DNA from 3 places in the Telmatobacter bradus genome. Region 3 is predicted to be linked to each of the others. Evidence: riboswitches for the same ligand, from Rfam matches in the RefSeq annotation. Region 3 holds a riboswitch; each other region holds the start of a gene.
The links. Region 3 has a riboswitch for cobalamin ahead of ACOBR2_RS05555 (TonB-dependent receptor plug domain-containing protein). Riboswitches for the same ligand answer to the same signal wherever they lie in the genome.

Region 1 (2,263 bases), 1.9 Mb from region 3:
CCGTCTGGCCGAGGCCTTTGCCGAATGCCTGCATGCACGGGCGCGGCGCGACTGGGGCTATGGCAACGAGGAAAAACTCACCGACGCACAGTTGTTTGCCGGCGAGTATCGTGGCATTCGTCCTGCGCCGGGCTATCCGGCCTGCCCCGACCACACTGAGAAGGCGGCCATCTGGAAGCTGCTGGATGTGGAGAAGAATACCGGCATGCTGCTGACCGAGTCCTATGCGATGTGGCCGGGCTCCAGCGTGAGCGGCCTCTACTTTGCGCATCCGCAGACGCAATACTTCAATGTGGGCAAAATCGAGCGCGATCAGATCGAGGCCTACCATCAGCGCAAGAACTGGACGCTTGAAGAAACCGAGCGCTGGCTGGCGCCGAACCTGAACTACGAGCCCGCCTGAAGTAGTCTTTGACTCATTGAAACAAAAACCTTTATGGTTCTCTGGTCCGGATTCCGGGACCAGAGAACCATAAATTCAATAACACGTATTATTTTATCGTATCACCATGGCAGGAAATTCCGGGAAAATCGCAGCTTTTTGGACCATTTCTGTGCGATTTTCACATTTGCACAGCGCACGCTACATATACACATTGAAAACACCAATAGCACTAGATATAGTAGAGAAGCTCGGTGGTTCCCCAGGCTACGGCTGGGGCGAAGATGGGAATCCGGCGTGAATCCGGAACTGCCCCGCAGCGGTAAGCAGGTACGAGGGCCAGCAAAAACACTGGACCATGGGTCCGGGAAGTTTAGAGCGGTTCTCCAATAGGTGTAGCCCTTGTGAGACTGTGCAAGGTAGCTTTTTCTTGAGGAAAAAGCCCCTCAGCGGCAGAAGCTTCGGTGTACAGCAATTGGAGAACCGCTATGGCCTTCCGGTTTGAACCTGCAGAGTCCGAAGACCTGCCCCGAGAACAAATGCACAGCCTCCGAGGGGAGGCGAGATGCAATGGCTGCATATCCCCTTCAGGGGAAGCACATTGCCTCGTCTTTCCGGGAGGCCAAGGAGAGTTTTCTCATGGCCACCATTGAGTCGCCCACCGGCTACGCGCCTGTACTACCTGGCTTCCCCGACCGGGATGAAACACCCACGATGCACATACGCAAGCGAAATGGCGTACTGGAACCTGTCGATGTAAACAAGATCGTGCGCGCCGTGCAGCGCTCGGCCTACGGACTTCCGCATGTGGACGTGATCCGCGTGGCGTCGAAGACCATTGGCGGCCTGTACGACGGCGCAACCACGCGTGAACTGGACTCGATTTCGATCGACACGGCCGCGGCGCTGATCGCCGAAGAGCCGCAGTACTCGCGTCTAGCCGCACGTTTACTGCTGGCCACCATCGTCAAGGAAGTTTCCTCGTTCAACATCTACTCGTTCTCGCAGTCCATCGAGCACGGCTACAAACAGGGCCTGATCAGCGATGCGGCCGCGGAGTTCGTGCGGATTCACACCCGCAAGCTGAACGACGCGATTGCCGACGACAACTCCGACCGCTTCGAGTACTTTGGCCTGCGCACGGTCTACGACCGCTATCTGCTGCGTGATCCTGAGTCGCGCAAGGTAATTGAGTCGCCGCAACACTTCTTCCTGCGCGTGGCCTGCGGACTGGCGCACACGCCGCATGAGGCCATCGATTTTTATCGTCTGATCTCGTCGCTGGACTACATGCCGTCGTCGCCGACGCTGTTCAACTCCGGCACCCGCCATGCGCAGATGTCCTCCTGCTACCTGCATGACTCGCCGGAAGATTCGCTCGAAAGCATCTACGACACATACAAAGATGTGGCCATGATGTCGAAGTTTTCCGGCGGCATTGGACTGGCCTTTCATCGCGTGCGTTCGCAGGGTTCGCTGATTCGTGGCACCAATGGCCTGTCGAATGGCATTGTGCCGTGGCTGCGCACGCTCGATAGCTCGGTGGCCGCAGTGAATCAGGGTGGCAAGCGCAAGGGTGCCTGCTGCGTCTATCTGGAGCCGTGGCATGCTGACGTCATGCAGTTTCTGGAACTGCGCGACAACACCGGCGATGTGGCCCGCCGCACCCACAATCTGAATCTGGCCAACTGGATTCCCGATCTGTTCATGCGCCGCGTGGAGGCCGATGGCATCTGGTCGCTCTTCGATCCGAAGGATGTGCCCGAGCTGCCTGACCTCTATGGCAAGCCCTTCGATGCCGCCTATGAAAAAGCCGAAGCCGAGGGACTCTTCAAGGAGCAGGTGAAGGCGCGTGACCTGTATGCGCGCATGATGCGTACG
Region 2 (2,263 bases), 250 kb from region 3:
GCGATGCAGATAGCCGAGACGCGCACAGTTGATGGTGACCACGCCCACTGAACCGGTCTGCTCAGCGGAGCCGAAGAGGCCGTTGCCGCGCTTGAGCAGCTCGGTCAAATCAAGCTGCAGACGGCAGCACATGGAACGAACCATGTTGGGTTTCAACTCGGAGTTCAGGAAGTTCTGGAAGTAGGGCAGGCCGTACTTGGCCGTCATCTCAAAGAGCAGTGTGGCGTTTTCGCTCTCCCACGGGAAGTCGGGCGTGATGTTGTAGGTGGGGATGGGGAAGGTGAAGACGCGGCCCATCGCATCGCCCGAGGTCATCACGTCAATGTAGGCGCGGTTGATCATGTCCATTTCCACCTGCAGATCGCCGTAGGTGAAGGGCATGGTCTTGCCGCCAATGACGGGCTGCTGCGCGCACAAGTCTTCCGGGCAGGTCCAGTCAAAGGTCAAATTGGTGAAGGGCGTCTGCGTGCCCCAGCGCGAGGGCACGTTCAGGTTGTACACCAGTTCCTGAATGCACTGGCGCACTTCGCTGTAGGGCAGGTTGTCCTTGCGGATGAACGGCGCCATGTAGGTGTCAAAGCTGGAAAACGCCTGCGCACCGGCCCACTCGTTCTGCAGTGTGCCCAGAAAGTTGACGATCTGACCAACGGCGCTGGACAGGTGCTTGGGCGGACCCGCTTCCACCTTGCCGGGAACGCCGTTCAGGCCCTCCAGCAGCAGGGTGCGCAGCGACCATCCGGCACAGTAGCCGGCCAGCATGTCCAGGTCGTGGATGTGCACGTCGCCTTCGCGGTGAGCGCGGCCAATTTCATGCGGATAGACGTGGGAGAGCCAGTAGTTGGCTACCACCTTGCCGCTGACGTTCAGAATCAGACCGCCCAGTGAGTAGCCCTGGTTGGCGTTGGCGTTCACACGCCAGTCGGCGCGGTCCAGGTACTCGTTGATCGACGAGGCCACGTCCACCATGGTGCGCTGGTCGTTGCGCAGGCGCGAACGCTGCTCGCGGTAGACAATATAGGCGCGGGCGGTGGCAAAGTGATTGGCCGAGATCAGTACCTGCTCAACCACGTCCTGAATCTGCTCAATGTGCGGAGCGCGATCGTGGAAGCGGTGGGAGATGACCTTGATGGCCTGAATGGATAGCAGTTCGGCCTCGGCCGGGTCAAATGCGCCGCTAGCCTTGCCGGCCCGCTCAATGGCGGAATGGATCTTGGCAGCGTCAAAGTCGGCGGTTGCGCCAGAGCGCTTGACGACGGAGCGCGGAGGAAGTGTAGTGAGGGCGGACATTGGGTTCCTTTCCCGCAGACGGCGATGTGGAGGAGGGTACTGCAAAAAACGGGCGCGTAAAACGCAGCCCAGGCAAGCAACCCTCTGGTACACCCCGTCCGAGGACGTAAATCTGAATACGGCAAGCCTCCCGGCATGCGAGTCGCAGCGGCAATCCAGCCTTCCCACTCCACTGAGGGGCAGTGGTATGAGCGGAGAGCGGCTCTTCGCTTTCAGTTGCGGGCACAGCGTTGGAGTGGTTCGGTCAGAACGCACCAACTTCCCTCTTGGCCCAACATCTTGTGTTGCTTGGGAGACGTAACACTGCCCAATGTAGCTCTATTACGGAAGTGCGTCAAGCATTTATGGGCGTGGAAGTGGTGGAAAAGAATCGCATGCAGTGCAGAAACGGGACTTTGCCGGGGTTCATCGCTGTGTAAAAGAAAGACCTCCACAGGAGCGTCAGTCCCACGGGGTGAAACGCTGTGGGAGGAGGGAAAATCACCACCAGGCAGCGTCCTTGTGGAGGGATTGTGTCGAATTTCCCCGGTGCTGGCGTCGGCTTTGCGTTGACCTTGGCCAAGCCTCTGCTCTATAGTGAGGCTACTTTATGGTGCCCGGTTTCTGCGACCGGGCTTAAAAGGGAATCCGGTGAAAATCCGGAACTGCCCCGCAGCGGTAAGCAGGAACGAACGCTCCGAAAGAAGCACTGGTCCAGCCATGGACTGGGAAGCTGGAGCCACTAGGTAGCCTGCGAGTCCGAAGACCTGCCGTAGAGCCTGTCCAGAACGGACAGAACATGCACACGCCTCCGAGGGGAGGGCCGGGTGTTGCGGTTTTTCAACCGCTACATTTGTGACTTCACGTTTTTGGAAGACCGTAGAAGCCTGAGGGAGAGTTGTATCTTTTCCGGCCCGTGCGGGAGCTTTCAACACGTTGGCCATGGCGGCAGGGATGCGTCTCTGCAGCCAGCGCTTCGGTGTGTGTGCCCATTGTT
Region 3 (2,263 bases):
TCTGGCGCTGGCAGTGGGCCGGGGCGTGGTGGGTGATCGCCACTGGCTGCAGTTGCTGATTCTTTTTCCCGTCCGCGACCTGATGGGCTTCTGCTTCTGGGCGGCCAGTTATTGCGGACAGAACGTCTTGTGGCGGGGGCGCATCTTTGAACTGCTGCCGGGCGGCAGAATGCGGGCGGTCAAGTAATGGCAAAGATAAGACTGGATGTGTTGGTGACCGAGCGCGGCATTGCGCCCAGCCGTGAGCGGGCGCGTGCTTACATCATCGCTGGCCGCATGATGGTGAATGAGCAAAAGATCGACAAGCCGGGCGCGGCGGTGGATCCGGAGGCCGTCTTGCGGCTGCTCGGCGATGAGTTGCGCTACGTAAGCCGCGGCGGTTTGAAGCTGGAAGGCGCGCTGAAGCTCTGGCAGATCGACGTGACGGAGCGCTGGGGGCTGGACGTGGGCGCTTCCACCGGCGGCTTTACCGACTGTTTGTTGCAGCACGGGGCCGCGCGAGTGACGGCGGTGGATACGGGTTTTGGGCAGATTGCCATGAAGCTGCGCCAGGATGAGCGGGTGCGGCTGATGGAGCGCTGCAACGCCAGACTGCTGGAACCGGGCGCATTGCTCGATCCCGAGGGAAACGGCCCGACGATCATGGCGATGGATGTGTCGTTCATTTCAGCCACCCTGATTTTGCCGGCGATCTTTGCTGCCGCGCCTACGCTTACCGAGGCGGTGGTGCTGGTCAAGCCGCAGTTCGAGGCGGGCCGTGAGCATGTGGGCCGGGGCGGCATTGTGCGCGACCCCAAGGCGCACAAACTGGCCGTCGACAAGGTGGCGGCGTGCGTCAAGGAGCAGGGCTGGCGGGTGGCCGCCTCGGCGGAGTCTCCCATTACCGGGGCCGAGGGCAATCACGAGTTCCTGCTGTGGGCGCGCAAGGCGGAGAGCGAGACGTAGTCTTTCGCGGACAGGCGTCAGAGGTGGTTTTTCAGGCTTTATTTTGCAGATTGCCGTTCCTGGATCTCGGCTCTCTGACCCTTGATTTCTCTTCTCTGTCTTTGACTTCATGCCAGAGCGCAACTATAAATAATTGATAGGATGGAAAAATTTTCATCCCATCCCTTTCGCCCGACAGAGGGCGGCAACCTACGACAAACCTCGCTCAGGATGTTCGGGAAGGCGGTGCAAATCCGCCACTGCCCCGCAACTGTGAGCGCCCTTGGCCATGTTTTCGTCGTTCGATCAGGCGAAGAATGTTCTCAAGGTCTGATCCATGTTTTTCCTGCGGAAAAACAACCACTGAAGAAGCGTAGATTCTTTGGGAAGGTGGACAGGCTGGGCGCAAGTCAGGAGACCGGTCCTTCGAGCGCACCCACCGCTTACGTTCCGAGGGGAACGAAGGAGCCAGAATGCGTTTCATCTCCAGCTTTTTAACTAGAAATCTTCTTACCAGGGCCAGCCAGATGCTGGCGCTGCTGCTGTTGGGCGCTGTGGCCACGGCGGCCAGCGCGGCATCGATTCACGGCACAGTCACGGACGCAACCGGCGCACGGCTCAAAAGTGTACACGTGCTGCTGGTGTGCAAGGGGAAGGTGGTCGGTCAGTCTGAGACGGCCTCCGACGGCAGCTTTCAGATTCTGACCGGCACGCAAGGCCATCTGTTCCTGCTGCTCTCGGCCGACAACTTCCGGCAGTTGCAGACGCCGGATTTTTACGCTGGCCGCAGTGATGTGGTGGAAAAGACGCTGGTGATGGAACCGGCCTGGGTGCATGAGTCAGTCGTGGTGACGGCCACCGGCACTCCAACGCCACAGGCGCAGACCAGCGCCACCACCACCGTGCTGAGCCAGGCCGATTTTGCCCTGAGCACGGATCTGGTAAGCGCCATGCGCATGATGCCGGGTGTTTCGGTGGTGCAGACCGAGGGCCGCGGCTCGTGGACCTCGCTGTTTGTGCGCGGCGGTGTATCGACGGACAATCTGGTGCTGATGGATGGCATCGATGTTGATGATCTGGGCAGCCAGTTCGACTTTGGCGCACTTTCGACCAACAACCTGGAGAGCGTGGAGGTCTATCGCGGACCGAACTCCAACCTATTTGGAGCTGGCGCCATGACCAGCGTGGTGAGCCTGACCACGGCCCACGGTACAACCAACTTTCCTTCGGTGATTCTGGAGGCCGAAGGCGGCAGCCTGTACACCACCCGTGAGAGTCTGACTGTGGCTGGAACCCATGGCAAGCTGGACTATCTGGGTGCCTATGGCTGGTTGCAGAC

Region 1: it holds a riboswitch for cobalamin, as region 3 does, so the genes downstream of both, ACOBR2_RS13445 (ribonucleoside-diphosphate reductase subunit alpha) here and ACOBR2_RS05555 (TonB-dependent receptor plug domain-containing protein) in region 3, are expected to answer to the same signal.
Region 2: it holds a riboswitch for cobalamin, as region 3 does, so the genes downstream of both, ACOBR2_RS04485 (ribonucleoside triphosphate reductase) here and ACOBR2_RS05555 (TonB-dependent receptor plug domain-containing protein) in region 3, are expected to answer to the same signal.

What each region holds. Positions count from the first base shown of each region.
Region 1 is NZ_CP184532.1:3,260,203-3,262,465, forward strand. Features, by position in the region: gene metH (methionine synthase) at 1-403, shown strand, start outside; cobalamin riboswitch at 621-929, shown strand; gene ACOBR2_RS13445 (ribonucleoside-diphosphate reductase subunit alpha) at 953-2,263, shown strand, end outside.
Region 2 is NZ_CP184532.1:1,057,784-1,060,046, forward strand. Features, by position in the region: gene ACOBR2_RS04485 (ribonucleoside triphosphate reductase) at 1-1,287, opposite strand, end outside; cobalamin riboswitch at 1,390-1,602, opposite strand; cobalamin riboswitch at 1,861-2,056, shown strand.
Region 3 is NZ_CP184532.1:1,312,581-1,314,843, forward strand. Features, by position in the region: gene ACOBR2_RS05545 (glycosyltransferase) at 1-187, shown strand, start outside; gene ACOBR2_RS05550 (TlyA family RNA methyltransferase) at 187-945, shown strand; cobalamin riboswitch at 1,121-1,366, shown strand; gene ACOBR2_RS05555 (TonB-dependent receptor plug domain-containing protein) at 1,398-2,263, shown strand, end outside.